3 regions of the Streptomyces sp. NPDC090077 genome follow, and region 1 is predicted to be linked to each of the others. Evidence: riboswitches for the same ligand, from Rfam matches in the RefSeq annotation. Region 1 holds a riboswitch; each other region holds the start of a gene.
What was found. Region 1 has a riboswitch for thiamine pyrophosphate ahead of thiC (phosphomethylpyrimidine synthase ThiC). Riboswitches for the same ligand answer to the same signal wherever they lie in the genome.

Region 1 (10,393 bases):
TCATGCGCCACCGCGAAGCCGACGCGCAGGCCGGCCAGCCCGTACGCCTTGGAGAACGTGCGCAGCACGGCCACGTTCGGACGGTTGCGGTAGAGCTCGATGCCGTCCGGCACGTCGGCGTCGCGCACGAACTCGCGGTAGGCCTCGTCCAGAACCACCAGGACGTCCGAGGGCACCCGGTCCAGGAACCGCTCCAGCTCCGCGCGGCGCACGGCAGTGCCGGTGGGGTTGTTGGGGTTGCAAACGAAGATCAGGCGGGTCCGGTCGGTGATCGCGGCGGCCATCGCGTCGAGGTCGTGGACGTCCCCGTCGGTCAGCGGCACCTGCACCGACGTCGCGCCGGAGATCTGGGTGATGATCGGGTACGCCTCGAAGGACCGCCAGGCGTAGATGACCTCGTCACCCGGGCCGGCCGTCGACTGGATCAGCGACTGGGCGACGCCCACCGAGCCGGTGCCCGTGGCGATGTGCTCGACCGGCACGCCGAAACGCTCCGCCAGCTCGTTCACCAGTCCGGTGCACGCCATGTCCGGGTAGCGGTTGAACCGGCCCGCGGCCGCGACCGCGGTTTCCAGGACGCCCGGCAGCGGCGGATACGGGTTCTCGTTCGAGGACAGCTTGAACGCGACGGCCCCGCCCGCGGCAGCGGGCTTGCCGGGCTTGTAGGTGGGAATGCCGTCCAGCTCGGCGCGCAGCTTCGGGCTCTTCTCGCTCACCGCAGGTCCTCCTCGACCGTCCCGTCGACGTCTCCGTCGACTCAATACTGCTCACCTTATGAGGATTCCGCCGATCCGAGAATGGCGGGCGCCAGGAACACGGGGGGAGCGCACGCATATATGCGCGCGCCGGTGGCCTGCGCCGTGGCGCGCATCCCTCGTGCAGGTGAGTTGAGGGCGGCCCGACACGGCTCCGTTTTGGCATGCTCGTACCCGTCTACAAGCCCCACTTTCGACACAAGGCGGGAAATACCTTCAATTCCAAGGTCATTGGGGGTGGCGAACCATGCAGAATCGTGCCTGTCAACGCGTGCATATGCACCTGAACCACCCTCCCCTCCGAGCCCTACTATCGGCTCGCCATGACAGCAGCAGGGAAGCATCAGGTGAGCCGGACCGAGACCACCCGGCGGGTCGGCGGCCGACAGGGCCGTGCCGGCATCAGGGACGTGGCCGCCGCGGCGGGCGTGTCCATCACAACCGTCTCCGACGCGCTCAATGGCAAGGGGAGGCTCCCGGACGCCACCCGCCGCCACGTCCGCGAGGTCGCCGACCGGCTGGGGTACCGCCCCTCCGCCGCGGCCCGCACCCTCCGTACCGGCAAGTCGGGGCTCATCGGCCTGACCGTGACCACGTACGGGGATGAACCTTTCACCTTCACCGAGTTCGCGTACTTCGCCGAGATGGCGCGGGCCGCCACCTCCGCGGCACTCGCCCGCGGCTACGCCCTCGTCATCCTGCCCGCCACGTCACGACACGACGTCTGGTCCAACGTGGCCCTCGACGGCACCGTCGTCATCGACCCGTCCGACCACGACCCCGTCGTCAGCGAGCTGGTCCGCCAGGGCCTGCCCGTGGTCTCCGACGGCCGGCCGGCGGGCACCCTGCCCGTCACCGCCTGGGTGGACAACGACCACGAAGCCGCCGTACTGGGCCTCCTCGACCACCTCGCCGCCGCCGGGGCCCGCCGCATCGGACTGCTGACGGGCACCACCACCGACACCTACACCCGGCTCTCCACGACCGCCTACCTCAACTGGTGCGAGCGCGTCGGCCAGGACCCCGTCTACGAGTCCTACCCCGCCCACGACCCGTGCGCGGGCGCCGTCGCCGCCGACCGGCTCCTCGCCCGCCCCGACCGGCCGGACGCCGTGTACGGGCTCTTCGACCCCAACGGCACCGACCTGCTCGCCGCCGCCCGCCGCTACGGGCTGCGGGTCCCCGAGGACCTGCTCCTCGTCTGCTGCAGCGAGTCCACCGTCTACGCGAACACCGAACCGCCCATCACCACGCTCTCCCTGAAGCCCCGCCGCATCGGCACCGCGGTGGTACAGCTGCTGATCGACGCGATCGAGGGAGTGGACACCGGCCGCCCCGTGGAACAGGTCGTGCCGACCGAGCTGATCATCCGCACCTCCTCGCAGCGCAGGACCCCCCGGACGACCGTCAGCCCGCCCCGCTCACCGGCCCAGGACTGACCTCCGCGCCGCCACTTGGGCGGGGCCGACGGCCCCGCCCAGGATTTCCCCAACACCGAAATCGGCACAAAGGGGCAGGAAGCAGAGGTTCCGGCCAGGATTCACCACCCCTGGTGCGTCACAGAGCGCGAGCCGCATTCCTATGATGGGCGCACGACATCACGGACCCTCCGCCCCGGAGGCGAGCAGGGTCCGCAGGTGTACGGCAGCGCGACGGTGGTGGAGGGGTCGATGACTCAGGGGGCCGGTCAGGGACCCGCGATGCGGACGGACACGCTGCGGGACTTCCGGGTGCCGGTCTCCGAACCCGTGCCGTACGCCGCGCCCGCCGCACTGCCCGGCGAGCCCCCCGTGTACGGCGAGTACCCCGTGTACTACGAGGAGAGCGCACACGTGCCCCCGCGGCCCGGGTACGCCCCCGAACAGCCCGCCCCGGCCCTTCCCGGCCACCCGGGCACGGAGACCGTCCCGCAGCAGCGCACCGCGGGCGACGGCGAGTACGACGGCGGCGACGACGGCTACACGCCCACGCAGCGCGACCTGCCCGTCATCGTCCGCGGCCCGGCCGGCGGCCCCGGGGACACCGTGCAGGTCCACTACGTCCCCCAGGAGAACCCGGGTTCCGGCCCCGGCCCGCTCTACGTCGTGGGCGACGTGCACGGTTACCTGGACGAGCTCATCCGGGAACTCCAGGCCCAGCACCTCATCGACGCCGAGTGCCGCTGGTCCGCCGGCAACGCCCGGCTCTGGTTCCTCGGCGACTTCACCGACCGCGGCCCCGACGGCATCGGCGTCATCGACCTCGTCATGCGCCTCTCCGCGGAAGCCGCCGCCGCCGGCGGCTACTGCAAGGCCCTGATGGGCAACCACGAACTGCTCCTGATCGGCGCCAAGCGCTTCGGCGACACCCCCGTGTCCTCCGGCGCCGGAACCGCCACCTTCCAGGCCGCCTGGCTGCTCAACGGCGGCCAGCGCACCGACATGGAGCGCCTGGAGGACGTCCACCTCCAGTGGATGTCCCGGCTCGACGCGGCAACGCTCCAGGACGGCCACCTGCTGCTGCACTCCGACACCACGGCGTACCTGGACTACGGCGACTCCATCGAGGACGTCAACGACACCATCCACGAACTGCTCAACCGCAACGACGCCGACATCACCTGGGACCTCTTCCGCAAGTTCACCAAGCGGTTCGCCTTCCGCGACGAGGAGACCGGCCCCCAGGCCGTACGGGAGCTCCTGAGCACCTACGGCGGCGGTCGCGTCGTCCACGGCCACAGCCCCATCCCGTACCTGCTCGGCGAGGTCGGCACCGAGGACGGGGACGACTCCCACGGCCCGGAGGCCGTGGACGGGCCGCACGTGTACGCGGACGGGCTGGCGATCGCGATGGACGGCGGCGTGACGATGGCGGGCAAGCTGCTCGTCGTTCAACTACCTCTGCGCGACTGAGCGTTCTCGGAGCGGGGTATTTCAGCAAAGCCCCTGTCACGGCGTGGCAGGGGCGCTCTACCATCGCTCTATCCGTAGCAGGCTCTCCTCCGTTTGTGCCGGAGCCCCGGATCTACGCGGGCATACCGGCATGTACGGAGCATCGGGGGATGCACATGACCAGCGCTCCGCACCTGCTCACCGAAGACCGACCCGAGTTCGACCGGCTCCTCGACGAGGCGCTGCGCACCGCGGACGAACGGCCCGAACTCGCCACCCTGGGCGAACGGCTGAACGCCGAACAACTGCGCACCATGGCCCTGGCCGCCACCACGCTCCTGACCGCCGCGGCGGCCGCCGAGTACGACCACTACGTGAAGGTGCGGGAGGAGCTCCGCGACGGGGCCCTGTCGGCCTCCGGGGCGGCCGCCGAAGACGGGGCCGAGGACCAGGACGGCGGGGCCGGAGTGAGCGCCGTGGTCGGCGTCCTCGCACCGGTACTGGCGGGCACCGCCATGCTGATCTTCCTGCTGGTGGGCTACTGCCTCAAATTGCTCGACCCCGCCCCGGCCTTCGCCGAGACGATGCTGACGGCGGGCTGGCTCTTCGGTGCGCTCACCGTGGCCGCCCTGCTGTTCGCCGTGATCGGGCTGCTCGTGACGGCCGTGCGCAACAGCTCCACGGAGGTCGCGGCGGCGGAGACCGTGCCGATACCCGACGAGCTCTCCCGCGCCCGGGAGGCCTGGCGCAACGCGCTGTTGGAGCGGGGCATCGTGCCGTTCCTGCGCGACGCACTGGCCGACCCCACCGCGGGAGCGGGCTACCCGGTGCCGCGTACGCCGGGGGCCGGGCGGATCCCCAGCCTGGGGTACACACGCCCGGACTTCACCAGCCCCGGCCCGTCCTCCCAGGGGCCCCGTCCCGGCTACACCTCGCCGGACTTCACCAGCCCCGACTTCGGCGGCCCGGAGCACGACCCGGAGTGAGACCCCGGCCTGTTTCACGTGAAACATCCGCGGGGCGCACGGGCCCTCCCGCAACGCAGAAGGCAGAAGGCCGGCCGACGGCTCCCCCCGGAATGCCGTCGGCCGGCCCTCTCCGCACCGGTCAGTCGGCCAGCGGCAGGTAGACCCTGTTGCCCGAGGCCGCGAACTCGGCGGACTTCTCCGCCATGCCCGCCTCGATCTCGTCGGCCTTCAGGTCACCGCCGTGCTCACGGCGGATGTCCTGCGAGATCTTCATGGAGCAGAACTTCGGACCGCACATGGAGCAGAAGTGCGCGGTCTTGGCCGGCTCGGCCGGGAGCGTCTCGTCGTGGAACTCACGGGCCGTGTCCGGGTCGAGGGCCAGGTTGAACTGGTCCTCCCAGCGGAACTCGAACCGTGCGTCCGACAGGGCGTCGTCCCACTCCTGGGCGCCCGGGTGGCCCTTGGCCAGGTCCGCCGCGTGGGCGGAGATCTTGTAGGTGATGACGCCGGTCTTCACGTCGTCCCGGTTGGGCAGACCCAGGTGCTCCTTGGGCGTCACGTAGCAGAGCATCGCGGTGCCCCACCAGGCGATCATCGCGGCGCCGATGCCCGAGGTGATGTGGTCGTACGCGGGCGCGACGTCCGTGGTCAGCGGGCCGAGCGTGTAGAACGGCGCCTCCTCGCAGATCTCCTGCTGGAGGTCGATGTTCTCCTTGATCTTGTGCATCGGGACGTGGCCCGGGCCCTCGATCATCGTCTGGACGTTGTGCCGCTTGGCGATGGTGTTGAGCTCGCCCAGCGTCTTCAGCTCCGCGAACTGCGCCGCGTCGTTGGCGTCCGCGATGGAGCCGGGGCGCAGGCCGTCGCCCAGCGAGTACGTGACGTCGTACGTCGCGAGGATCTCGCAGAGCTCCTCGAAGTTCGTGTAGAGGAAGTTCTCCTTGTGGTGCGCGAGGCACCAGGCGGCCATGATCGAGCCGCCGCGGGAGACGATGCCGGTCTTGCGACGGGCGGTCAGCGGCACGTACGGCAGCAGCACGCCGGCGTGGACCGTCATGTAGTCGACGCCCTGCTCGGCCTGCTCGATGACCGTGTCCTTGTAGATCTCCCAGGTCAGGTCCTCGGCCCTGCCGTCGACCTTCTCCAGGGCCTGGTAGAGCGGCACGGTGCCGATCGGGACCGGGGAGTTGCGCAGCACCCACTCGCGGGTGGTGTGGATGTTGCGGCCGGTGGAGAGGTCCATGACCGTGTCGGCACCCCAGCGGGTCGCCCAGGTCATCTTCTCCACCTCCTCCTCGATCGAGGAGGTGACCGCGGAGTTGCCGATGTTGGCGTTCACCTTCACCAGGAACTTCTTGCCGATGATCATCGGCTCGATCTCCGGGTGGTTCACGTTGGCCGGAAGCACCGCGCGGCCTGCGGCGATCTCCTCGCGGACGACCTCGGGGGAGACGTTCTCGCGGATCGCGACGTACTCCATCTCCGGGGTGATCTCGCCCCGGCGGGCGTACGCGAGCTGCGTGACGGCGGCGCCGCCACGGCCGCGACGGGGCTGCCGCGGGCGGCCCGGGAAGACCGCGTCGAGGTTCTTGAGGCCCCCGCGCGGAGAGGTGTGCTTGATGCCGTCGTCCTCGGGGCGCACGGGACGTCCCGCGTACTCCTCGGTGTCGCCGCGGCCGATGATCCAGTTCTCGCGGAGGGGCGCGAGGCCCCGGCGCACGTCGGTCTCGATCTGCGGGTCGGTGTACGGCCCGGACGTGTCGTAGAGCGTCACGTCCTTGCCGTTGGTGAGGTGGACCTGACGGACCGGCACCCGGATGTCGGGGCGGGAGCCCGCGACGTAGCCCTTGTGCCAGCCCGGCTTGCGCTCGGTCGAGCCGTCGGCGTCCTGGCTGACGGCAGGCGTGCGTGCGTCCTGAATGGTCATGAGACCTATCTCCCTACGCCGGCATTACCCGGTAACAGGTTCGGCGGTCGACGCAGCCTCCTCCCGTACGCATTCTCATGCGCGTACGGTGATCAGCGCCCTCTCAGCCCGGTGCTCCGAGCTCCCGCGTTGTGCAAAGTAGCCCCCACGTTAGCGTCGTGTGTGGCGTGCTGAACAGTGGGCCCCCTCATCTCTTGCGATGATCTGCCAGTGACGTCCTCGCCGCAGCCTCCCCACGAGCTCACCGATCCCTTGGGCCACACCGGCCACGAGCATGCGCCCCACGGGCATGCCCCAGCCTCCTCCCACGGGCCTTCGCACGGCCACGGACACGGCCACGGACACGGCCACAGTCACGGCCACGGGCCCGCGGCCCCGGTCTCCAAGCACCTGCGCAAGGTGATCGCCGCCGTGCTGATCCCCTTCGCCGCCGCCGTCTTCATCGGCATGGCCGTGCTCTGGCCGGGCGGCGCCCCCGCGCACGAGCGCACCGGCGTGGGCTTCGACCGGCAGACCCAGCAGGGCAAGGTCGTCGCTCTCGCGAAGGTCGACTGCAAATCCGTGAACGCCGCGCAGGTCCCTCCCACCGGCGACACCTCCACCCCCGAGGGGCGCGAGGCGCAGGCGGCCCAAACCGGCGAGTGCAAGAAGGCCACCATCGAGGTGACCAGCGGCCCGGAACAGGGCCGGGCCTTCTTCGAGATCGTCCAGCCGGGTGCGCCGCGGCAGCTGGAGAAGGGCCAGGAGGTGGTGGTGGCGTACGCGCCGGACGCGCCCCGGGACCTCCAGTACTCCGTGATCGACCTCAACCGGAAGCTCCCGCTGGCACTGCTGGCCGGCATCTTCGCCGTCGCGGTCGTCGTGGTGGGACGGATGCGCGGCATGTTCGCCCTCATCGCGCTCGTCGTCAGCTTCGGGGTGCTGACGCTCTTCATCCTCCCGGCGATCCTGCAGGGCTCGAACCCGCTGCTCGTCGCCATCATCGGGGCCAGCGCGATCATGCTGATCGCCCTCTACATGTGCCACGGGCTGACGGCGAGGACCTCGGTCGCCGTACTCGGCACGCTGGTCTCGCTCCTGCTGATCGGTCTGCTGGGCTCGCAGTTCATCGACTGGGCGTTCCTGAGCGGCAACACGGACGACAACACCGGGCTGATCCACGGGCTCTACCCGAACATCGACATGAGCGGTTTGCTGCTCGCAGGCGTGATCATCGGATCCCTCGGCGTGCTCGACGACGTGACCGTCACCCAGACCTCCGCCGTCTGGGAACTCCACCAGGCGGACCCGGGCATGGGCCCCCGCGCCCTCTACCGGGCGGCCATCCGGATCGGCCGCGACCACATCGCGTCGGTGGTGAACACCCTCGTCCTGGCATACGCCGGCGCCGCGCTGCCACTCCTGCTGCTGTTCTCGATCGCGAACAGCAGCATGGGGACGGTGGCCAACAGCGAGCTGGTGGCGGAGGAGATCGTACGGACCCTCGTGGGCTCCATCGGCCTCGTGGCCTCGGTACCGGTGACCACGGCGCTGGCGGCGCTGGTGGTCTCCGCCGACCGGCCCGAATCCGCGGACGGCGCGCCCGGGAGCCCGGCACCGGCCCGCGGCGGACGGGGCCGGCGCCGGCGCAAGCGCTGAGGGGCGGGTCGGCGGCCGGAACCTCCCGGCCGCGGCCTCAGCCCGCCTTGCGCTCGCCGTGCTGCGACTCGGAGAGGATCTTGCCGAGTGCCTGGTCGAGGCTCTCCTCGAAGTCGCCGAGGCTGCGCTCCTGACCGAGCGGAACGAGCCGGTCGGTCCGGTCGAGGAACGCGACCAGCGGCCCGGCTCCGGCCCGGAACAGGGCCCGGTCGCCGCCGACCTGAAGGCGGATGTGGACGTCGGACAGTTCGCCCGGCTCGGTGGGCGCGATGTGCACGTCGCCGTCACCGCTCGGCTTGTTGATGCCGTCGAGGAGCAGCTCCCGGCCGAACGCCCAGGTGACCGGGGCGTCGCCGGGGAGGTGGAAGGTCAGGCGCACCGCGTAGGGGTCACGGGCGTCGTACCGGAGCTCCACCGGGATACGGAACGCGAGCTCCTCGGAAACGAGGAAGCTCATCATGACCTCTGCCTGTACCGACTCGCGCATTGCCTACCCCGCTGTAGTGGAAGTGGCCAGGAATGATCCCTGAGGGCCGTCTTGACAAGGGTGGTGGAAGCGCCAGCAGATCACAAGGAGTGAGTTTTCAGATACTGATAGAGAACGAGAGAGTGCTCAACAGCGCGCCTACTTCACTCCGCAGTCGATCAACTACGCGGTGCAAACGGTCTTCTTCGTGCAAAGGAAGGGAAATCGCCATGGTTGCGGCAGCATCTCCGGCTGTGATCGGAATAGCCGCGCACACCGTGCCGAGCGCATATTCCTGACGCTCCGTAACCGGCTGCATCCGTTCCAGGGAGCCGATCCTCTGCTCCAGCGCGTGCACGTCCCGCACCGTGTAGGGCGTGATGCTCTCGACCGGGTACCGGTCGTAGTAGTCCTTGCGCGTCTTCTCGTCGAGCTGGCCCAGCAGGCACTGGCCGATGGCGTGGGCGTGGCCCGTCGCGCGGAAGTCGGCCCACTCCTGGCAGGCCGGGCTGGCCGGGGTGTCCGAGACGCCCACGACCTCGATCTCACCCTCGCGGTAGACCGCGAAGTAGACGGGGGCGCCGACCGCGTCGCGGAAGTGCGCGAGCGAGTCGAGGATCATGCTGCGACGTTTCTGCTGAAGTCCGCCACCCGCCAGCCGCCCGGCCGCGTCGCCGAGTACGAACACCCCGCTCTCGCGCCGCAGATAGCCCTCGTGCGTCAGGGTGCGCAGCAGGTGGTACGCGGTGGGGAGCGGGAGCCCGGCCTCGCGCGCCAGCTGTTTCGCCGGGGCTCCCCCGCTATGGGACCCCGCCGCTTCGAGGAGCCTCAACGCCCGCTGAACCGAACCGATCAGGGTCGGGACACCGGGATGGTGAACCGAAGGCAAAACTCACCCCCAGGCCTGGCGGCGGGCCTCGGGGTGGCCCGCTCTGCGGGGGCCGCCCCCAGGGAACGGCATGGATTGTCACCCTATCGGCCGGTTCCCGCCGTGCGGGCGGTTTGGCCGGTCCCGTTCCCCCGGCTGGGTCAATCCCCTTACCCGTTGGGGGAAAGGGGACGGACCAGTCCTACCAGTCGCTGGAGGAGGCCTTCGTTCCGCTGCCGCTGCCGGTGAACTTCTTGACCACGAAGACCAGACCGGCGACGAGGCCGACGAAGAGCAGCGCCTTGAAGGCGAACGAGATCAGCGCGCCGAGGATGGAGGTGATCACTCCGCCGAAGACGAAGAGCGCCAGCAGCGGAACGGCGACCCACTTGACCCACCAGGGCATGCCCGCGAACATCGCTCGGATCCCGTCCATGTTCCTACCTCTTCCTCGTCGGTGGCCCCGTGAGTCGGTGACTTCGCGAGTCCTCGGGTCCGTTTCTTTCCTCGCTCTCGATGCTAGGAGGCGCGGGCCCCGCGCAGGGGTCCGTGAGCCCCCGGAACCCCCTGACCCGCCCCCTAGGGGGATCAGGGGCCCGACCCTCAGAGCTGCGGCCGTGCTCAGCCCTCCGGCCGTGCTCAGCCCTCCGGCGGGGAGAAGACCACCATCACCTTCAAGGGCTCGGTGATGTGGTGGAACTTGTGCGGCACCCCCGCCGGTACGTAGACGACGCTGCCGTTGGCCACCACCGTCGTCTCCTCGCCGACCGTGATGGAGGCCCGCCCGCTCACCACGAAGTACACCTCGTCCTGGAGGTGCGGCTGCTGCGGGTCGCTCTCCCCGGCATCGAGGGCATACAGCCCGACCGACATGTTGCGCTCCCGCAGGAACTGCAGGTAG
Region 2 (10,393 bases), on a different contig from region 1:
CGTTGTCGTCGTTGCAATGACACGCCTGACCGCTTCCCGCGCTGCTCCGGTCGTCACCTGGTGCGGGTATTAGCCCAGGACGGCCGTCAGTCGCCGAGATCTGAGAAGCGCGTAGCGATCTGACGCGCCCCTGCGCTTCCGCACTGCTCTGATCGACTTTTGGTGCGGGTGTCAGCCCAGGGCGGTCGCCGGACGCCAAGCCGGGAGAAGCGCGTAGCGATCTGACGCGCTTGGGTGCTCCGGAGGCGGCACTGGTCAACTTCTCGTGCAGGTAGCCGCGCCCCCGACTCTGGATCGGGGCCATGGCGGGCCCGGATGCCCGGCCGGCCAAGGCCCGGCCCCTCGCCTGATCCCTGACGGACCCGTCCCTGTTCCTCTGGACCGTGCCGTTTCTTTGGGGGTTTCCCGGCAGTCTTTCGGCTTTCCGGGGCGGGTCGGCCTGTCAAGGGTCGCCGAAGGCGATCGCGTAGCGACGCGACCGGAGGGAGCGCCCTTGACAGGCCGGCACGACACGGAAGGACGATGGGACTGACGGGAAGCCCCCAACCCTCCCTGAGACCGCCCGAGGGTGTACCGCTCACCCGGCCCCCGGCCCGCAGATGGGGAGGCGGGTGGGCAGGCGCCGACCGGCCCCCACCCCCTCGAGGGGGAGATGGCGGGCCCCCGCCGTGAGCAGCCGACAGGGCCCGCGCCGCAGCCCCCGTACGCCCGCCCCCTCAGAACGCCGGGCGTTCCGGGTCCAGGGCTGCGCGGCCCTCGACCGGGGAGGAGGCTTCGGCGAAGCGGCGTTGGGGGATGCGGCCCGCGCGGTGGGCGAGGCGGCCCGCCGTGACGGCGTCGCGCATGGCGGCCGCCATCAGGGCGGGGTGCTGTGCGCGGGTCACCGCGGAGGCGAGCATGACGGCGGCGCAGCCGAGTTCCATGGCCAGGGTGACGTCCGAGGCGGTGCCCGCGCCCGCGTCGAGGATGACCGGGACTCCGGCGCGTTCGGTGATCAGCTCGAAGTTGTGCGGGTTGCGGATGCCCATGCCCGAGCCGATCGGCGAGCCCAGCGGCATGATGGCCGCGCAGCCCACGTCCTCCAGCTTGCGGGCGAGCACCGGGTCGTCGTTGGTGTACGGGAGGACGGTGAAGCCCTCGTCGACCAGGACCTCCGCGGCGTCGAGCAGTTCGACGCCGTCGGGCAGCAGGGTGCGTTCGTCGGCGACGACCTCCAGCTTGATCCAGTCGGTGCCCAGCGCCTCCCGTGCCAGGCGGGCCGTGAGCACGGCCTCGCCGGCGGTGAAGCAGCCCGCGGTGTTGGGGAGCACGGCGATGTCCAGCTTGGACAGGACGGACAGGACGGAGCCCTGGACGGTGGGGTCCAGGCGGCGCATGGCGACCGTGGTCAGTTCGGTGCCGGAGGCGATCAGGGCGCGTTCGAGGATGTCCAGGCTCGGTGCCCCGCCGGTGCCCATGATCAGCCGGGAGGAGAAGGTGCGGCCGCCCAGGGTGAAGACGTCGTCAGCCATGGGGTCAGCCTCCCTGGACCGCGGTGAGGATCTCGATCCGGTCGCCCTCGTCGACGGGCGTGGCCCGCCACTGGCCGCGCGGTACGACGGTCTCGTTGAGCGCGGCGGCCACGCCGGAGGGGGCGGTGGTGAGGGTGGCGACCACCGCGTCGAGGGTGGTGCCGGCCGCGACCTCGCGCGGCTCGCCGTTGACGGAGATGGTCATGCGAAGGACTCCTGACGCGTGGAGGAGAAGCGGCGCGGGGTGAAGGGGCGGGCGATCTCCGGCACGGTGCCGGTGGTCAGCAGTTCCGCCATCACGTCGCCGGTGAGCGGGGTCAGCAGCACCCCGTTCCGGTAGTGCCCGGTGGCCAGGTGGAGGCCGGGCAGGTCGGTGGGGCCGAGCAGCGGCGCGTTGTCGGGGGAGCCGGGGCGCAGGCCCGCCAGGGTCTCGACGAGCGGGAGCTCGGTGATGCCGGGTACCAGTTCGTGGGCGTCGCGCAGCAGCTCGTAGACCCCGCCGGCGGTGACGGTGGTGTCCCAGCCGAGTTCCTCGCTGGTGGCGCCGACGACGAGTTCGCCGTTCTCACGCGGCACCAGGTAGACGTGGCTGCCGCGGACGACGGCCCGTACCGTCCGGGACAGGAAGGGCGCGTACGCGGGCGGCACGGCGAGGCGCAGCACCTGTCCCTTGACGGGCCGTACGGGCGGCAGTGCCTCGGCGGGTACGCCGGCCAGCCGGCCGCTGAGCGACCCGGCGGCGAGGACCACCTGGTCGGCGCGGAGTTCCGTGCCGTCGTCGAGCAGGGCCCCGGTGGCCCGGTCGGCGGTGACGAGGAGGCGTTCGGCGCGGGTCCGGTGGACGGTGACCCCGGCGCGTTCGCAGGCGGCCAGCAGGGCGGCGGCGAGCCGGCGGGGGTCCACCTGGTGGTCGCCGTCGACGCGCAGCCCGCCGCGTACGCCGGGGGCGAGCATCGGCTCCAGGCGGCGGCATTCGCGGCCGGTGAGCCACTCGGACTCCAGGCCGCAGCGGCGCTGGAGGGCGTGGAGTTCCCGCAGGTGGAGGCGGTCGTCGGCGTCGAGTGCGACGGCGAGGGTGCCGCAGGCCCGGTAGCCGAGGTCCATGCCGCCGCTGGCTTCGGTGAGCTCGGCGGCGAAGGCGGGGTAGCGGGCGGCGGAGGCGACGTTGAGGCCGAGCAGGGTCTCCTCGCCGTAGTGCAGTTCGGTGACGGCGGCCAGCATGCCGGCGGCGACCCGGGCGGCGCCGCCTCCGGGGTCGGGGTCGGCGAGTGCGGTGCGCAGTCCGTGCCGGGCCGCGCGCCAGGCCGTGACCAGGCCGATGATGCCGCCCCCGATGACGAGGACGTCGGATCCCCTGCCGGATCCGTTCCGAGATGAGTGCATGGGCGTCCAGCCCCTCCCTTCGCCGGCATGACCCGGATCAGGTTCGTACGGTCGGAGGCCGGCCAGCCTCCCTCTCAGCCCGGTGCGCCCGGACTCCCGCGATAGGTACGGTGGCCAGGTTAACCCCGACGCCGGGGTCGGGTAAGGCTGCCTCCCCGCTGCCGGTCCGGCGATCTCCCGGCCCCCTGTTCCTGACGGGCCGTCAGTTCACTAGGCTGGGCCGCGTGAGCGAGCAGACGGAACAGCAGACGGAACAGACGAACCCCGGCGTCGTGATCGTGGGCGCCGGAATGGCCGGTGTGCAGACCGCCGTGGCCCTGCGGGAACAGGGCTACGAGGGCCCCGTGACCCTGCTGGGCGCCGAACCCCACCAGCCCTACGACCGGCCCCCGCTCTCCAAGGCGGTGCTGCTCGGCAAGGCCGAGGACTCCGCGTTCGAGGTGGACTTCGAGGGCCTGCGCATCGACCTGCGGCTCGGCACCGAGGTCACCGGGCTCCGGGCCGGGGCCCGCGAGGTCGACACCGAGGCCGGCCCGGTTCCGTACGAGGTGCTGGTGCTGGCCACCGGAGCCGTGCCGCTGACCCTGCCGGGCACCGAGGGGGTCCCCGGGGTCCACCTGCTGCGCACCCTCGACGACGCCGCCCGGCTGCGCCCGGTGCTGGCCTCGGCCCCGGAGGCCGTCGTGGTCGGGGCCGGCTGGATCGGCGCCGAGTTCGCCACCGCGGCCCGCGAGGCCGGCTGCGCCGTCACGGTGGTCGAGGCGGCGGACCGGGTGCTGGCGGGGGCGCTGCCCGCCGAGGTCGCCGAGCCGATGGGCCGCTGGTACGCGGAGGCCGGCGCCACCCTGCTCACCGGTGCGAGGGTCGCCGGGGTCGAGGAGGGCCGGGTCCTGCTGGCGGACGGCCGCGAGCTGCCCGCCGGGGCCGTGGTCGTCGGCATCGGCGCCCGGCCCGCCACCGGCTGGCTCGTCGGCACCGGGATCGAGCTCGGCGCCGACGGCTCCGTCACCGCGGACGCGTACCTGCGCACCTCGCTGCCCGGCGTGTACGCGGTCGGCGACTGCTCCTCCTTCCCGTCGGCCCGCTACGGGGCGCGGCTGCTGGTCCACCACTGGGACAACGCCCTCCAGGGCCCCCGGGCCGTCGCGGCGAACGTCCTCGCCGGGGAGCCGGTGCAGGTCTACGACCCCGTGCCGTACTTCTGGTCGGAGCAGTTCGGCCGCTTCGTCCAGTACGCGGGCCACCACGGCGCGGCCGACACCCTGGTGTGGCGCGGCGACCCGGCCGGCGCCACCTGGTCGGTGTGCTGGCTGCGCGGGGGCGCGCTGGCCGCCGTGCTGGCCGTGGGCCGCCCGCGGGACCTGGCGCAGGGCCGGAAGCTGATCGAGACCGGTGTGGCCGTGGATCCGGCCAAGGTCGCGGACCCGGCCGTTCCGCTGAAGTCGGCCGCGGCCTGAGGCCGCCCCTGGCCCCAGGTCTGCTGTCTCCTGGCCCCCGGCCCGAGGCTTCCCGGCCCCCGGCCCGAGGCTTCCCGGCCCCCGGCCCGAGGCCTCCCGCCCCCGGACGGACGGGGCCGGGTACCGGCGGCCCGTTCGAGGTGGCAGGCTTGTGCCCGTGACCGAGATTGACGCAAAGATCGATGCCCTCGTCCCCTCCTGGCTGTACCTCCCCGACATCGCGGAGATGCTCGACATCGAGGTGACCCGGGTCCGCCAGATGGTCAAGGAAGGGCAGCTGATCGCTGTACGCCGGGGCGAGAACCGCGCCCTGCAGGTTCCGGCCCAGTTCATCGACGGCGACAAGGTTGTCAAGGGCCTCGTCGGACTGCTGACCGTACTGCGGGACGACCGCTTCTCCGACGAGGAGATGCTGGAGTGGCTCTTCACCGAGGACCCCTCCCTGCCCGGCACCCCCGTGCAGGCGCTGCGGGAGAACCGCGGCACGGAGGTGAAGCGGCGCGCCCAGGCGCTCGCCCTGTGACCGGCTGAGCAGCGGGTGCGGCGGGCCGGGTAACCTCGGCCCGCCCGCACACCGTCACCACCAGGGGGGTACTCCCATGCAGCAGCTGTCCGACGCCCGGCTCTACCTGTGCACGGACGCACGCAAGCGGCAGGGCGACCTCCCCGAGTTCCTGGACGCCGTCCTGGCCGGCGGCGTCGACATCGTCCAGCTCCGCGACAAGGGCATGGAGGCGGGCGAGGAACTCGAACACCTCCGGGTCTTCGCCGAGGCCGCCCGCCGCCACGGCAAGCTCCTCGCGGTCAACGACCGCGCCGACGTCGCGCACGCCATCGGCTCCGACGTCCTGCACCTCGGCCAGGGCGACATCCCCGTCCCCGCCGCCCGCGCCATCCTCGGCGACCGGGTCCTGATCGGCCGCTCCTGCCACGCCGAGTCCGAGGTGGACGCCGCCGTCGCCGAGCCCGGAGTGGACTACTTCTGCACCGGCCCCTGCTGGCCCACCCCCACCAAGCCCGGCCGCCACGCCCCCGGCCTCGACCTGGTCCGCTACACGGCCTCCCTCGCCCAGGACCGCCCGTGGTTCGCCATCGGCGGCATCGACGCCGGCAACCTGGACGAGGTCCTGGACGCCGGAGCCACCCGCGTCGTGGTCGTACGGGCCATCACCGAGGCCTCCGACCCCGGCGCCGCCGCCGCCGAACTCGCCAAGAGGGTCCGCGCCCGGCTCGGCTGAACCCCCGGGGTGTCCAAAAATCTGTCCAGCTTGTGGACAACGCTTCGGTGTCCGGCGGGCCGCGTCTAACCTGCCGGTATGGCCCTTGGTACCGCTTCCACCTGGTCGGACCGTGCGCACACGGTCCGCGACCTCCTCGCGTCCGGAACCTCGTACTCCTTCGAGTTCTGGGCTCCCAAGACCGAGAAGGGCGAGCGCAACCTCTGGAACGCCCTCCGCCGGATCGAGGCGGTCTCCCCGAGCTTCGTCTCCGTCACGTACGGGGCCGGCGGCTCCACCCGGGGCGGCACGGTCCGCGCCACCCAGCAGATCGCCTCCGACACCACCCTGACCCCCGTCGCGCACCTGACCGCGGTGGACCACTCCGTCGCGGAGCTGCGCCACGTGATCGGCCAGTTCGCCGACGCCGGCATCCGCAACATGCTCGCGCTGCGCGGCGACCCGCCGGGCGACCCTATGGGCCCCTGGGTCAAGCACCCCGAGGGCGTGGACTACGCGGCCGACCTGGTGCGCCTGCTCAAGGAGTCCGGCGACTTCTGCGTCGGCGTCGCCGCCTTCCCCGAGATGCACCCGCGCTCGGAGGACTGGGACACGGACATCCGTCACTTCGTGGACAAGTGCCGCGCCGGTGCGGACTACGCCATCACCCAGATGTTCTTCGATCCCGAGAATTATCTGCGGCTGCGCGACAGCGTCGCCAAAGCGGGCTGCGAGACCCCGATCATCCCCGAGGTCATGCCTGTTGTGGGCATCAAGCAGCTCGACCGGCTGCCGCAACTGAGCACCGCGGTCTTCCCCGACGCGGTCAAAGAGCGCATGCTCGCCGTCAAGGACGATCCGGCCGCTGTACGCTCCATTGGCATCGAGTTCGCCACGGAGTTCTGCGCGCGGCTGCTGTCCGAGGGTGTTCCGGGACTGCACTTCATCACGCTGAACAATTCCACGGCGACCCTCGAAATCTACGAGAACCTGGGCCTGCACCAGCGGGCCTGACCGGCCGTCTCCACCTTCCCGCGCGGGCGGCCGTACCGAGAGGGGCCTTGCATGGGAATGACGGTCCTCTACATCGCGTTCGGCATCGTCGCGTTGTGGCTGCTTGCCGAGGTCCTGATGCAGTACAAGGCCCGGCTGCGCTGGCGCCTGCTCGCCTTCATCGGCTTCGTCGGGGTGGTGGCCGGGGTGATATTGCCGTCGGTGCTCGTGATCGCCGTCGGCGCGACCGCGTTCGCCGTGGGCCAGACCCTCGTCACGCTGTCCTTCCGCAAGGGCTTCGTGGCCGGCTGGGCCCTGCGCCGCGGCGGACGCCCCGAAGCGGCCGAGGCACCGGGCAGACGCCGCCGCTCCGGGGGCGCACCGGCCCCGGAGCCCGCGCTGGAGGTCACCGGGCTGGAGTACGGCGCCGAGGACCGGGCCACCGGCGGGGACACCCCCTCCCGGGACGCGGTGTTCACCCCGCAGCCCGTGCCCGAGGAGACCGGCTCGTACGGGATACAGAGCTTCGTCCCCCAGCAGCCGCAGCAGCCCGGCGCCGAGACCCCCTTCGCCTCGCCGTTCACCACGGCCGAGCAGGACGCCCACCAGTACGCGGCCTACTACGACCAGCAGCAGGGCCAGGGCGGCTACTACCCCGGCGGCGAGCAGCAGGTCTACACCGCCTACTCGGACCCGTACATCGGCACCGGCGGCGAGGTCTCCCCGGCCCCGCCCTACGACGGCGCGGCCTACCCGCCCTACGCCGACCCGGCCCAGCAGCAGTACTCCATGGACACCCCGCCCGGTGGGGTCTGGGTCCCGCAGCAGCGCGCCACGGACGCCCCGCCGCAGCAGCCGCCCTACCCGGAGCAGGACCCGCAGCAGCCGCAGGAGTACCCGTACCCGTACCAGGGCAACGGCAACGGGGAGTACGGCGGCCAGTACCGCCACTGACGGGGCCCGGCGGGCCGGGGCTCACTGCGAGCCCCGGAACTCCGCCCCCTCCACGATCAGCCCGGCCACCAGGGCGCCCGTCATCCCGGCGTGCGCGAGTCCGCCGCCGGGGTGCGCCCAGCCGCCCGCGAGGTAGAGCCCGGGCAGGGCGGTCGTGTTCGCCGGGTACAGCATCCGGCCGCCGTCCCCCGGCAGCGCGGGCGCCGGCACCGAGCCGCCCCGCGCGCCCGTGGCCGCCTCCACGTCCGCCGGGGTGCGCACCTCCTGCCACAGCAGCCGCTTGCGCAGCCCGGGGACGGCCCGTGCGGCGAGGTCCAGCAGCTTCTCCGGGTCCGGGACCGGCGCACCGCCCGCGGGGCCGCAGACGGCGCTCACGGTGACCGCCTCGTGGTCCGCGTCGGGCCGGGTGGCGGGGTCGTCCGGGCGCAGCACCGTGACCAGCCGGACGCCCGCCGAGCCGGGGGAGTGCACCAGCGTGCGGTGGACCGCGTCCGCCGGGCGGGCGCCGCGGAGGGCCAGCAGCAGGGTCAGCCGCCCGGGCACCTCGCTGCCCCGGGCCGGTACGCCGCCGCGCGGCCGGGGCACGGAGGCGGCCGGCAGCTGCCTCGGGTCGACGGCGCAGACGACCTGGTCGGCGGCGGCCTCGGTGCCGTCGGCCAGCCGCACCCCGGCGGCCCGGCCGTCGCGGTGCAGCACCGCGCGGACGTCGGCGCCGAAGACGAACTCCACCTTCCGCTCCCGGCAGCGCTCGTACACGGCGGTGGCCAGCTCGCGCATGCCGCCCCGGACGTACCAGCTGCCGAAGGTCTGCTCCATGTAGGGCAGCGCGGCCGCGGCGGCGGGCGCCGCGTCGGGGTCCAGGCCGTACGCCAGGACCCGGCCGGCCAGCAGCTCGCCGAGCCCGCCGCCCAGCTCGCGCCGGGCCACCTCGGCCAGCGTCGGCGTACGGCGGCGCAGCAGGCCGCTGCCGCGCAGCGCCGGGTAGGGGTCGCGGCCGAGGACCTGCCAGTCGGGGCGCAGGGGCTCCTCCAGCAGGGGGCGGCGGGTGGCGTCCCAGGTGTCGCGGGCCCGGCCCAGGAGGGCGTTCCAGCGCTCGCCGGCGCCCGCGCCGAAGGCCTCGTCGAGGGCGGTGGCGACCCCGCCCCGGGAGGCGCCCGGGAGGGTGACGGCGGCGCCGTCCAGGACGTGCCGGACCGCGGGGTCCAGCTGGACCATGTCGACGCAGTCCTCCAGCGGCCGCTTGCCGGTCTTCACGAACAGGTCGCGGTAGACGGCGGGCAGGTGCAGCAGTCCGGGCCCGGTGTCGAAGGCGAAGCCGTCGCGCTCGTACCGGCCGACGGCACCCCCGTACGTGGACCCGCGCTCGTACACCGTCACCTGGTGGCCCGCCACGGCCAGCCGGGCCGCCGTCGCCATCGCGCCCATGCCGGCGCCGATCACCGCAATTCTTGCCATGGCGCTGAGCCTATCGAGCGGGGCCGGGGGGCCAGCCGGGCGGTGCCCCGCCCGGGGCGCGGGCGGCCGCGAGGCGTTTCTCCTCGCGGCGCTGGGCCCGCCGCCGTCGGTAGCGGCGGATCCGGCTCCAGAGGTAGACGATCAGGGCGAGGCCGATGAGCAGCAGCACGGCGGCGATCACGGCGGCGGCCTGGGGGTTGAACATCGCGAAGGTGACGATGCCGGCCACGCCGAGGTCCTCGGCGGTGCTCAGCACGATGTTGCTGACCGGCTCGGGGGAGGTGTTGACCGCCATCCGGGTGCCGGCCTTGACGAAATGGCTGGCCAGCGCGGTGGAGCCGCCGACCGCCCCGGCGGCGAGGTCGGACAGCGAGCCGCTCTGCCCGGCGAGCAGGGCGCCGATCACCGCTCCGGCGACGGGCCGGATGACGGTGTGCACGGTGTCCCAGAGGGAGTCCACGTACGGGATCTTGTCCGCGACGGCCTCGCACAGGAACAGCACGGCCGCGGCGATCAGCACGTCGGTGCGCTGGAGGGAGGCCGGGACGTCGTCGGAGAGGCCGGTCGCGCCGAAGACGCCGAGCAGCAGGACCACGGCGTAGGCGTTGATGCCGCTGGCCCAGCCGCTGGTGAAGACCAGGGGGAGGACGCTCATCTGATCAGCATGCCGCAGTGCGGGCGATCGGGTGGGCGGAAACCGTGAGGGGACGGCCGCGGTGCAGCAGCCGTCCCCTCACGTGCGGAGTGTGTGCGGGGCTACTGCCCCTGTTCGTCACGGCGGCGCTGCCACCGTTCTTCGATGCGGGTCATCATCGACCGACGCTGCCGGTTTCGGCCACGGGCCGAACCTCCGGCACTTCCGGAGACGGGCTGCTCGCCGGGCTTGGGTGCCTTGCGCCAACCGGTGACCACGAGGACCGTACAGGCCAGCATGACGAGGAATCCCACCACGCTGATCCAGAGCACTTCCTGCCAGATCACACCAGTCATGAGGAGCGCGATACCCACCACAATGCCTACGACTGCCTGGTAGACCCGTCGCCGGGTGTACGTGCGCAGTCCACTGCCCTCAAGCGCTGTCGCGAACTTGGGGTCTTCGGCGTACAGCGCTCGCTCCATCTGCTCGAGCATTCGCTGCTCGTGCTCCGAGAGCGGCACGGGAGTCCTCCTCATCCGTCGGTCGCGGGGGGGTAGCGACCAGGGGTCCCCTTCAGGATAGGCGGGGAATCGCCCCCGTGATACCCGCCCTCTACGCCACATTCTGCAAACCACCGTGCCAGGCAAATCCAGCGAGCCGGACGCGGTGCCGAACGAACGGGTGCTTCGAACGTACCGGAGCCAAGGCGGTCATTGAGGCGCTTATTCCCCAATGAGCAGTCCGCCATGCCGACCGGTGCACCCGATCATACGGGTCGGCGCGCCG
Region 3 (10,393 bases), on a different contig from region 1:
CCATGCCCAGCCCCCCGCCTCCGCCTCCGCAGGCCCCGCAGGACGCCTCGCCCCCGCCGCAGAAGAAGCGCGCGGGGCGGGATCTGCGTGCCGCCATAGGGGTCGGCGTCGGCCTCGGCGCGGTGATCTTCGCCTCGCTGCTCATCGTCAAGGCCGTCTTCGTCGGCGTCATCGTCGTCGCGGTCGTGGTCGGCCTGTGGGAGCTCACCTCCCGGCTCCAGGAGAAGAAGGGCATCAAGGCCCCGCTGGTCCCGCTCGCGGTCGGCGGCGCGGCGATGATCATCGCCGGGTACGTCCGCGGGGCCGAGGGCGCCTGGGTGGCCATGGCGCTCACCGCCCTGGCCGTCCTCGTGTGGCGGATGACGGAGCCCCCCGAGGACTACCTCAAGGACGTCACGGCCGGCGTCTTCGCGGCGTTCTACGTGCCCTTCCTGGCCACGTTCGTCGCGATGCTGCTGACCCCCGACGACGGTCCGCAGCGGGTGATGACCTTCCTGCTCCTGACGGTGGTCAGCGACACCGGGGCCTACGCCGTGGGCTGGCGCTTCGGCAAGACCAAGCTCGCCCCGCGCATCAGCCCCGGCAAGACCCGCGAGGGGCTCTTCGGGGCGGTGGCCTTCGCGATGGTGGCCGGCGCCCTGTGCATGGAGTTCCTGATCGACGGCGGTGCCTGGTGGCAGGGCCTGCTGCTGGGCCTCGCGGTGGCCGTCAGCGCCACCCTCGGCGACCTCGGCGAGTCGATGATCAAGCGTGACCTGGGCATCAAGGACATGGGCACGCTGCTCCCGGGCCACGGCGGCATCATGGACCGGCTGGACTCGCTGCTGCCGACCGCTCCGGTGGTCTGGCTGCTGCTGGCGGCGTTCGTCGGCACCGGCTGACGGGCCGGGGCCGGGTTATCCTGGAGGGCGCGCCGTGTTCCACGCGGCGCGCCCTTTCCGTCCGGCGGCCGAGTCGCCGCGGACCGGCCCTGCACGCGCGGGGTGACCCCCACCCCGTCGTACCGAGGAGTACCGCATGGCCCCCCGTCCCGTTCCGGGCGAGCTCACCTTCGTCGCGCCCCGCGGAGCGAAGAAGCCGCCCCGCCACCTCGCCGACCTCACCCCGGCCGAGCGGCGCGAGGCGGTGGCCGCGATCGGCGAGAAGCCGTTCCGGGCCAAGCAGCTCTCCCAGCACTACTTCGCCCGCTACGCGCACGACCCGGCCGAGTGGACCGACATCCCGGCCGGCTCCCGCGAGAAGCTCCAGCAGGAGCTGCTGCCGGAGCTGATGAACGTCGTGCGGCACATCAGCTGCGACAACGACACCACCCGCAAGACCCTGTGGAAGCTGCACGACGGCACGCTCGTCGAGTCCGTGCTGATGCGCTACCCCGACCGGGTCACCATGTGCATCTCCTCGCAGGCCGGCTGCGGCATGAACTGCCCGTTCTGCGCCACCGGCCAGGCGGGCCTGGACCGCAACCTCTCCACCGCCGAGATCGTGCACCAGATCGTCGACGGCATGCGCGCCCTGCGCGACGGCGAGGTCCCCGGCGGCCCGGCCCGGCTGTCCAACATCGTCTTCATGGGCATGGGCGAGCCGCTCGCGAACTACAAGCGCGTCGTCGGCGCCATTCGCCGCCTCACCGACCCGGAGCCCGACGGCCTGGGCCTGTCGCAGCGCGGCATCACCGTCTCCACCGTCGGCCTGGTCCCCGCGATGCTGCGGTTCGCCGACGAGGGCTTCAAGTGCCGCCTCGCGGTCTCCCTGCACGCCCCGGACGACGAGCTGCGCGACACCCTCGTCCCGGTGAACACCCGCTGGAAGGTCCGCGAGGTCCTCGACGCGGCCTGGGAGTACGCGGAGAAGTCCGGCCGCCGGATCTCCATCGAGTACGCCCTGATCCGCGACATCAACGACCAGGCCTGGCGCGGCGACCTGCTCGGCCGCCTGCTCAAGGGCAAGCGCGTGCACGTCAACCTGATCCCGCTGAACCCGACGCCGGGCTCGAAGTGGACCGCCTCGCGCCCCGAGGACGAGAAGGCCTTCGTCGAGGCGATCGCCCGCCACGGCGTGCCGGTGACCGTCCGTGACACCCGCGGTCAGGAGATCGATGGCGCGTGCGGCCAGCTCGCTGCATCGGAACGCTAGATTCCGGTCACTGGCCGGGGTGAATCGGCCACGGGGTACCCTGTGGCCGAACCAATTGCATATTCCGACAGGGGAGCGCCACAGCGCTGAGAGTGCGGTATCCGTCATCCGCAGACCCTCTGAACCTCGCCCCGGTCATTCGGGGTAGGAAGTTCGGTCACCACTCAAGCTGTTGCGCCCTGCCCGGCGTCCGCTCGCACAGAGCGCCGGGCAGGGCCGCGTCTTCTCCTGGTCATCCCAGGAGGAATCACCAGTGAGCACCACCAAGAAGATCGCGGGCGCCGCGCTCGCGGCCGCGCTCGGCGTCACCACGCTCAGCGCCTGTGGCGGCGGCGACGCCAAGGACTCGTCCGCGGGCGCGACCGACGCCCCGAAGTCCAAGACGGTCACGCTCGTCTCCCACGACTCCTTCAACGTGACCGACACGGTCCTCAAGGAGTTCGAGCAGCAGAGCGGCTACACCGTGAAGGTGCTGAAGTCCGGCGACGCCGGCTCCGCCCTCAACCAGGAGATCCTCACCAAGGGCTCCCCGCGCGGCGACGTCTTCTTCGGCGTCGACAACACCCTGCTCTCGCGCGCCCTCGACAACGGGGTCTTCACCCCCTACGAGGCCAAGGGCCTGGACACGGTGAAGCCCGAGTTCGTGCTCGACAAGCAGCACCGGGTCACCCCGGTCGACTCCGGCGACATCTGCGTCAACTACGACAAGGCGTACTTCGCCGACAAGAAGATCGCCCCGCCGCAGACGCTGGACGACCTGGTCAAGCCGGAGTACAAGAACCTGCTGGTCACCGAGAACGCCGCGACCTCCTCGCCCGGCCTCGGCTTCCTCCTCGCCTCCGTCGGCAAGTACGGCGAGGAGGGCTGGAAGGACTACTGGAGCAAGCTCAAGGCCAACGGCGTCGAGGTCGTCGACGGCTGGGAGCAGGCCTACAACGAGCGCTTCTCCGGCTCCGCCGGCGGCAAGAAGGCCAAGGGCGACCGCCCGCTGGTCGTCTCCTACGCCTCCAGCCCGCCGGTCGAGGTCCTCTACGGCGAGCCGCAGCCGGCCGAGGCGCCCACGGGCGTGGCCACCGGCACCTGCTTCCGCCAGATCGAGTTCGCGGGCCTGCTCAAGGGCGCGAAGAACGAGGAGGGCGGCAAGGCCCTGGTCGACTTCCTGGTCTCCAAGAAGTTCCAGGAGGACATGCCGCTCCAGATGTTCGTGAACCCGGTCGTCAAGGACGCGAAGCTGCCCGACCTGTTCACGAAGCACGGCGTCGTGGTCGAGAAGCCGGAGAACGTCACTCCGGAGGCCATCGCCAAGAACCGTGAGCAGTGGGTCAAGACGTGGTCCTCGCTCGTCGTGAAGTAGAGCGCCTCCCCGCGGAGGGCGGGCGCGCCACGGCCGTCAGACTCGCTCTGATGGCCGTGCCGCTCGCCTTCTTCGGACTGTTCTTCGCCTATCCCGTCGCCGCGATCGTCGGCCGCGGGCTCAGGACGGACGAGGGCTGGCAGTTCGGCCGGTTCGGAGAGGTCCTCGCCCGGCCCGACATCGCCGGCGTGCTGTGGTTCACCACCTGGCAGGCGCTCGCGTCGACCGCCCTCACCCTGCTCCTCGCACTGCCGGGCGCGTACGTCTTCGCGCGCCTGGAGTTCCCGGGCAAGCAGCTGCTGCGCGCGCTGGTCACCGTCCCCTTCGTGCTGCCGACCGTGGTCGTCGGCAGCGCCTTCCTGGCGCTGGTCGGGCGGGGCGGGCTGCTCGACGAGCTGTGGGGCGTCCGGCTCGACACCACCGTGTGGGCGATCCTGCTCGCCCACGTCTTCTTCAACTACGCCGTCGTGGTGCGGACGGTCGGCGGCCTGTGGGCGCAGCTGGACCCGCGCCAGGAGGAGGCCGCCCGGGTGCTGGGCGCCGGGCGGTTCGCGGCGTGGCGGCGGGTGACGCTGCCCGCGCTCGGGCCGGCGGTGGCCGCGGCCTCGCTGATGGTGTTCCTGTTCACGTTCAGCTCCTTCGGCGTCGTGCAGATCCTCGGCGGGCCCGCGTACGCCACCCTGGAGGTGGAGGTCTACCGGCAGACGGCGCAGCTGCTGGACCTGCCGACCGCCGCCGTGCTGACGATGGTGCAGTTCGCGGCGATCGCCGGCGTCCTCGCCGTGCACGCCCGGACCGTGCGGCGCAGGGAGACCGCGCTGCGGCTGGTGGACCCGGCCCGCACCGCGCGGCCGCCGCACGGCTGGGGGCAGCGGACCCTGCTGGGCGGGGTGCTGCTGTCCGTGGCCCTGCTGATCGTGGCGCCGCTGGCGGTGCTGGTGGAGCGGTCCTTCGACGCGCCGGGCGGGTACGGCCTCGGCTTCTACCGGGCGCTGCAGGACGCGGGCGCCGGGGGCGGAACGTTTCTGGTGCCGCCGCTGGAGGCGATCTGGAACTCCCTCCAGTACGCGCTCGCCGCCACCGCCATCGCCCTGCTGGTCGGGGGGCTCGCGGCGGCCGCCCTCACCCGGCGCGGGGGCCGCTTCGTACGGGGCTTCGACGCGCTGCTGATGCTGCCGCTCGGGGTGTCCGCCGTGACGGTGGGCTTCGGGTTCCTGATCACCCTGGACGAGCCGCCGCTGGACCTGCGGACCTCGTGGATCCTGGTGCCGCTGGCGCAGGCGCTGGTCGGGGTGCCCTTCGTCGTACGGACCATGCTGCCGGTGCTGCGGGCCGTCGACGGCCGGCTGCGCGAGGCGGCGGCCGTGCTCGGGGCCTCGCCGCTGCGGGCCTGGCGGGAGGTGGACCTGCCGCTGGTGCGGCGGGCGCTGCTGATCGCGGCGGGCTTCGCCTTCGCGGTCTCGCTCGGCGAGTTCGGCGCGACCGTCTTCATCGCCCGGCCGGACCGCCCGACGCTGCCGGTGGCCGTGGCACGGCTGCTGGGGCGGGCCGGGGAGATGAACTACGGGCAGGCCATGGCCCTGAGCACGATTCTGATGCTGGTGTGCGCGGTGTCCCTGCTGGTGCTGGAGCGACTGCGACCCGACAAGACCTCGGGAGAGTTCTGATGACCCTGCTCCGGCTCGAAGGGGTGACGGTCCGCTTCGGCGACCGGGCGGTCGTGGACGCGGTCGACCTGGAGGTCGCCGAGCACGAGACCGTGTGCGTGCTCGGCCCCAGCGGCAGCGGCAAGTCCACCCTGCTGCGGGTGGTGGCCGGGCTCCAGCCGGTGTCCGGGGGACGGGTGCTGCTCGGCGGGGCCGACCAGACCGGGGTGCCGGTGCACCGGCGGGGGGTGGGCCTGATGTTCCAGGACCACCAGCTGTTCCCGCACCGGGACGTCGCCGGGAACGTCTCCTTCGGGCTGCGCGTGCGCGGCTCCGCCAAGGGCTCCGACGGGGCCCGGGTCGCGGAGCTGCTGGAGCTGGTCGGGCTCCCGGGGGCCCAGGGCCGGGCCGTCTCCTCGCTGTCCGGCGGGGAGCAGCAGCGGGTGGCCCTCGCCCGGGCCCTGGCCCCCTCGCCGCGGCTGCTGATGCTGGACGAGCCGCTGGGCCAGCTGGACCGGGGGCTGCGCGAGCGGCTGGTGGTCGAGCTCCGGGGGCTGTTCGCCCGGCTGGGCACCACCGTCCTGGCCGTCACCCACGACCAGGGCGAGGCCTTCGCGCTGGCCGACCGGGTGGTGGTGATGCGGGACGGGCGGATCGCGCAGGCCGGGACCCCGCTGGAGGTGTGGCAGCGGCCCGCGTCGGAGTTCGTGGCCCGCTTCCTCGGCTTCGAGAACGTGGTCCCGGGCACGGTGGCGGGTACCGCCGCCGCCACCGCGTGGGGCAGGGTGCCGGTCCCGGCCGGCACGCCCGAGGGGGAGCGGCGGCTGCTGGTCCGGCCGGCCGGGGTGGTGCTGAGCGAGGCCGGGCTGGGCTGCGTGGTGGAGTCCCGCACCTTCCGCGGCACGCACGTGGCCCTGCGGCTGAAGCCCGCGTCGGGGCCCGTGCTGGACGCCGAATGCGAGCTGGCCACCGCGCCGGCCGTGGGGGACCGGGTCGCGGTGGCGTTCAGCCCGTCGGAGGTCGTCGTCCTGCCGGAAGAGACGGCCTAGTCCCGGATGCCGTCGCAGGCGATCGGCAGGTGGCGCGGGCCGCGCAGGACCGCGTTCTGCCGGTAGGGCGGCGGGTCCTCCAGCAGCCGGGGGTTCTCCAGCCTGCGGGCCAGCTCGCTCAGGGCCAGCGCCCCCTCCAGCCGGGCCAGTGGAGCGCCGAAGCAGCTGTGGATGCCGCTGCCGAGGCCCAGGTGCTGGACGTCCGCGCGGTCCGGGTCGAACCGGTCGGGGTCCTCGAACCGCTTCGGGTCCCGGTTCCCCGAGGCCAGGATCAGCCAGAGCGAGGAGCCCTTGGGGATGGTCACCCCCGCGACGTCGATGTCGGACAGCGTGGTGCGCTGCGGCAGCAGCTGCACCGGCGGCTCGTAGCGCAGCAGCTCCTCCACGATCGGCACGCCCAGGTTCGGATCGGCGCGCAGCCGGGCCAGGTGCTCCGGGTGGCGCAGCAGGGTGAGCATGCCGTTCGTGATCAGGTTGACGGTGGTCTCGTGCCCCGCGATCAGCAGCAGGGCCGCGGTGCTGAGCACCTCCATCGTGGTCATGCTGCCGTCCGGCCCCTGCGCGGTCGCCAGCTCCGAGAGCATGTCCCCGGTGGGGTTCTTGCGCCGCTCCTCGATCAGCCCGGCCAGGTACATGCCGAGCTCCATCCGGGCGCCCTTCGTCTTCTCGGCCCGCTCGGCGGGATCGGCGTCCGGATCCGGGTCCAGGCTCGCGGCGAGGGTGTCGGCCCAGACGTGGAAGCGTGCCTCGTCCTCGGGGGGTACGCCGAGCAGCCGGCAGATCACGGTGACCGGGAACGGGTACGAGAACTGCTCGACCAGGTCGATCCGCGCGGGGTCGCCCTCCTTGACGATCGTGTCGATCAGCCCGTTGACGATGCCGCCCAGCTCACCGCGCATCTGCTCGACGCGGCGCGGCGAGTGCGGCGGCCCGAACGGGCGGTTCGTCATCCGGCGCAGCCGGTCGTGGTCGGGCGGGTCCAGCTTCAGGAAGGAGGGCGGCAGGACGCCCTCCCCGTCGTCCTCGCCCGCCTCGCCCAGCGGGTCGCCGGCGGCCGAGCTCAGGTTGCGGGCGTCGGAGCTGATCCGCGGATCGTGCAGCAGGCCCTTGATCTCGTGGTACGTGCTGAGGACGTACGGGCCGGTCCCGTCGTGGAACACCGGTGTCTCGCGGAGCTCCGCGTACAGGGGGTAGGGGTTGGCACGGCTGGAGTAGTCGAGGATCTGCCGCAGGATGCCTTCAGTCATGAGAGGTCCTCGTGCTCAGTTGTGCGCCGGCGTGAACGTCATCCGCCGGTCGGCCGGTGAGTAGCCGCTCAGGGTGATGGTCGGGCCGTGCGTGGGGACCGACGGGTCGGGGAAGTCCGCGTCCAGCGGCCTGTTCCCCTCGGGCCTGCGGTCCACCGTCGAGTAGGGCGGCGGGAACGGCGCGGTCTGCTCGATCTGCTGCTCGTAGAAGTCCAGCCAGCGGCACTGGTCGAAGGTGACGGCGCCGATGACGCGGCCCTGGTAGCCGTACACGCCGACGAAGCGGCGCTCGGCGCGCGAGCCCTGGGTGATGACGATCTCGGTCCCCATCGAGGGGACCCCGACCGATTTGATGTTCACCCCGAACTGGGAGGACCAGAAGGCCGGGACCCAGACGTGCGGGCGGCGCTGCGAGCTTTCGCTGAGCATGTTGTGCGCGGCCGTCTCGGCCTGCGCGACGGCGTTGCCCCAGTGCTCCAGGGACAGGAACTGGTAGCCGAAGAGGGCGTGCGGGGAGCGGGCCACGTCGCCGGCCACGTAGATGTCGTCGGTGACGATGCCCCAGATGTCGAAGGCCCGGCAGCCGGCGTCGCAGGCGATGCCGCGCGGGCCCGCGCCGAGTCCGGAGCCGGCCAGCCACTCGGTGTTGCGCTGGGCGCCGAGCGAGACGACGACCACCTCGGCCTCCAGCCGGGTGCCGTCGGAGAGCTGTGCGGAGCGGACCCTGCCGGACGAGTCGCCCTCCAGGCTGGTCACCATGATCCCGGTGCGCAGGTCCACCCCGTTCTCCCGGTGCATGTCGGCCGCGACGGCGCCGACCACCCCGCCGAGCGCGCCGACCAGGGGCCCGTCTCCGCGTTCCGCCACGGTGACGGCCAGGCCGCGCTCCCGGCAGGCGGAGGCGATCTCGGAGCCGGTGAACCCGGCGCCGATGACGAGCACCCGGCCCGGTTTGGCGGCGAGCGCGCGTTCCAGGGCCGCGCCGTCGTCCCGGGTGCGCAGGACGAAGACCCCGTCGAGGGCTCCCTCCTCGGGCTTGGGCCACGGCCGGGCGCGGACGCCGGTGGCGATCAGCAGCCGGTCGTACTCCACCTCGTCCCCGTCGGCGAGGCGGACCCGGCGGGCCGCCATGTCCAGACCGGCGGCGGGTACGCCGAGCCGCCACTTGGCGTCGATGTCCCGGCGGCGGGGGAGGGCCGTGCGGTCCGCGGTCGCCTTGCCGAGCAGGACCTGCTTGGACAGCGGGGGCCGGTCGTACGGTTCGTGGGGTTCGTCGCCGATCATCGTCAGGGATCCCGTGAACCCCTTTTCGCGCAGGGTCTCGGCGGCCCTCAGGCCGGCCAGGGAGGCCCCCACGACGACGATGCGTCCTTCGCGCTTGAGCCGCTCAAGGGCTGCGTCACCGCTCACCACGCGCCTCCGTGGTCGACAGGGACCCGTTCACCGCGTCCAGCAGGATGGCCCGGACGGGGCAGGCGTGGACGGCGCGGACGACGTCCTCGCGGTGCTCCTCGTCGGGCTCCGGGTCGTAGAGCAGGGACTCGTCGCCGTGCATGGCGAAGACGTCCGGTGCGAGGAACGCGCACTGCGCGTACCCCTGGCACCGGTTGAGGTCCACGACAAGCCTCATGGGGCATCAGCCTTTCCGTGACCTGTTGACCCCCACCGCCCCCGACACCCTCCCGGTCTCCAGCATGCGCGCGCGACCCGTATGGCGCCTGCCGGGAGGGGGAGGGCCCGGAATCAGGCCGTCTGACGCAGGTTGGTGCGCAGGACGTGGACGCTGACGACCATCACCCAGAACGGGAAGACCAGCTCCGCCCAGGGCACGCCCGAGCCGAGGAGGAGCAGCACCAGTCCGGTGGCGAGGCCGAGCGCGACCAGCGGGCGCGGGAAGACGCCGAGCCGGCGCCCGATGGTCGAGGTCACGAAGACGAAGACGGCCGCCATGCGCATCGCGTAGGTCGTGAGGACGGTGTACGCGAAGGGGCGGCCGAACCCGGACGGCGCGGGGGCCTCCTGGAGCACCGTGCCGGCGGCCGCGGCGGCGACGAAGAGACTGGCGACGAAGAGGTAGCCGCTGCCGAGGAACACCGTCGAGACGAACCGGTCCTCCCCGTCGCCGGAGTGGGAGCGCAGGGCCCCCATGAACCACAGGAAGAAGATCCCGGCGAAGGGGACGATCTCCAGGGCCAGCCGGACGGCCCAGCGGTCGGCCTCGGCGACCGGGGCGTCGGAGGGGTTCCCGGAGGGGATGGCGAGCCTCATCAGCACGATCGCCAGCGCGAGCAGTACGGCGAAGACGAGCCCGGCCGTCCCTGCGGCCCGGGGCGTGCGCATCCGCGTGGTGGTGGACTCCATGCCTTCAGCAGGCGGCACCCGCCGGGCCCCCGCCACCGGGGGGACCCCACGGGAGTGAATCCGCGGCCCGGTCCGCCGGGCCGCGGAGCCGGGTCAGTGCACCGGTGCCGGCACGGGCTCCTCGGCGGGCTCCTCGGCCCCGTCGTGGTTGCCGTACCAGGCGACGGCGACGGCGCCGGCGACCGCCAGGACGAAGCCGGTCACCGCGAGCCAGGCCAGGCCCGGGCGGGAGGCGTCGCCGAGCCACAGGACGCCGATCGCGCCCGGGAGCACGGTCTCGCCGACGACCAGGGCGGCGGTGGCGCCGTTGACCGAGCCGATCTGGAGGGCGACCGTGTGCAGGTACATGCCGCCGAAGCCCGCGATGAGGATGGCGTACAGCGCCGGGTCGGTGGCGAGGGCGAAGGGGTCGAAGGGGTCCACTCCGTTGAGGATGCGCACGCCGACGCCCAGCGCGCCGAAGGCCAGACCCGACAGCAGGCCCGCGAGGATCGCGGCCCGGGCGCCGAGGAAGCGCACGGCCACCGTGCCGCCGACGATGATGACCAGGGTCACGGCCAGCAGCCACCAGTGGGTGGCCATGGGGGCGTGGTGGTCGCCCTC

Region 2: linked by a shared signal. The riboswitch ahead of thiO (glycine oxidase ThiO) and the one ahead of thiC (phosphomethylpyrimidine synthase ThiC) in region 1 are both predicted to bind thiamine pyrophosphate.
Region 3: linked by a shared signal. The riboswitch ahead of ACIPW5_RS19900 (thiamine ABC transporter substrate binding subunit) and the one ahead of thiC (phosphomethylpyrimidine synthase ThiC) in region 1 are both predicted to bind thiamine pyrophosphate.

Annotation. Positions count from the first base shown of each region.
Region 1 is NZ_JBIVEG010000009.1:178,742-189,134, forward strand. Features, by position in the region: gene hisC (histidinol-phosphate transaminase) at 1-716, opposite strand, end outside; gene ACIPW5_RS17830 (LacI family DNA-binding transcriptional regulator) at 1,079-2,194, shown strand; gene ACIPW5_RS17835 (metallophosphoesterase) at 2,426-3,646, shown strand; gene ACIPW5_RS17840 (hypothetical protein) at 3,796-4,611, shown strand; gene thiC (phosphomethylpyrimidine synthase ThiC) at 4,733-6,520, opposite strand; TPP riboswitch at 6,514-6,658, opposite strand; gene ACIPW5_RS17850 (YibE/F family protein) at 6,698-8,158, shown strand; gene ACIPW5_RS17855 (SsgA family sporulation/cell division regulator) at 8,196-8,645, opposite strand; gene ACIPW5_RS17860 (IclR family transcriptional regulator) at 8,743-9,513, opposite strand; gene ACIPW5_RS17865 (DUF5326 family protein) at 9,695-9,919, opposite strand; gene ACIPW5_RS17870 (cupin domain-containing protein) at 10,132-10,393, opposite strand, start outside.
Region 2 is NZ_JBIVEG010000029.1:4,977-15,369, forward strand. Features, by position in the region: gene ACIPW5_RS32425 (thiazole synthase) at 717-1,511, opposite strand; gene thiS (sulfur carrier protein ThiS) at 1,516-1,716, opposite strand; gene thiO (glycine oxidase ThiO) at 1,713-2,894, opposite strand; TPP riboswitch at 2,892-3,004, opposite strand; gene ACIPW5_RS32440 (NAD(P)/FAD-dependent oxidoreductase) at 3,119-4,351, shown strand; gene ACIPW5_RS32445 (Rv2175c family DNA-binding protein) at 4,509-4,874, shown strand; gene thiE (thiamine phosphate synthase) at 4,951-5,589, shown strand; gene metF (methylenetetrahydrofolate reductase [NAD(P)H]) at 5,668-6,582, shown strand; gene ACIPW5_RS32460 (hypothetical protein) at 6,634-7,515, shown strand; gene ACIPW5_RS32465 (phytoene desaturase family protein) at 7,537-8,970, opposite strand; gene ACIPW5_RS32470 (DUF4126 domain-containing protein) at 8,981-9,625, opposite strand; gene ACIPW5_RS32475 (DUF3040 domain-containing protein) at 9,727-10,128, opposite strand.
Region 3 is NZ_JBIVEG010000011.1:85,952-96,344, reverse strand. Features, by position in the region: gene ACIPW5_RS19910 (phosphatidate cytidylyltransferase) at 1-881, shown strand, start outside; gene rlmN (23S rRNA (adenine(2503)-C(2))-methyltransferase RlmN) at 1,018-2,133, shown strand; TPP riboswitch at 2,193-2,302, shown strand; gene ACIPW5_RS19900 (thiamine ABC transporter substrate binding subunit) at 2,387-3,487, shown strand; gene ACIPW5_RS19895 (ABC transporter permease) at 3,538-5,154, shown strand; gene ACIPW5_RS19890 (ABC transporter ATP-binding protein) at 5,154-6,182, shown strand; gene ACIPW5_RS19885 (cytochrome P450) at 6,179-7,429, opposite strand; gene ACIPW5_RS19880 (NAD(P)/FAD-dependent oxidoreductase) at 7,445-8,839, opposite strand; gene ACIPW5_RS19875 (ferredoxin) at 8,829-9,059, opposite strand; gene ACIPW5_RS19870 (hypothetical protein) at 9,173-9,790, opposite strand; gene ACIPW5_RS19865 (hypothetical protein) at 9,884-10,393, opposite strand, start outside.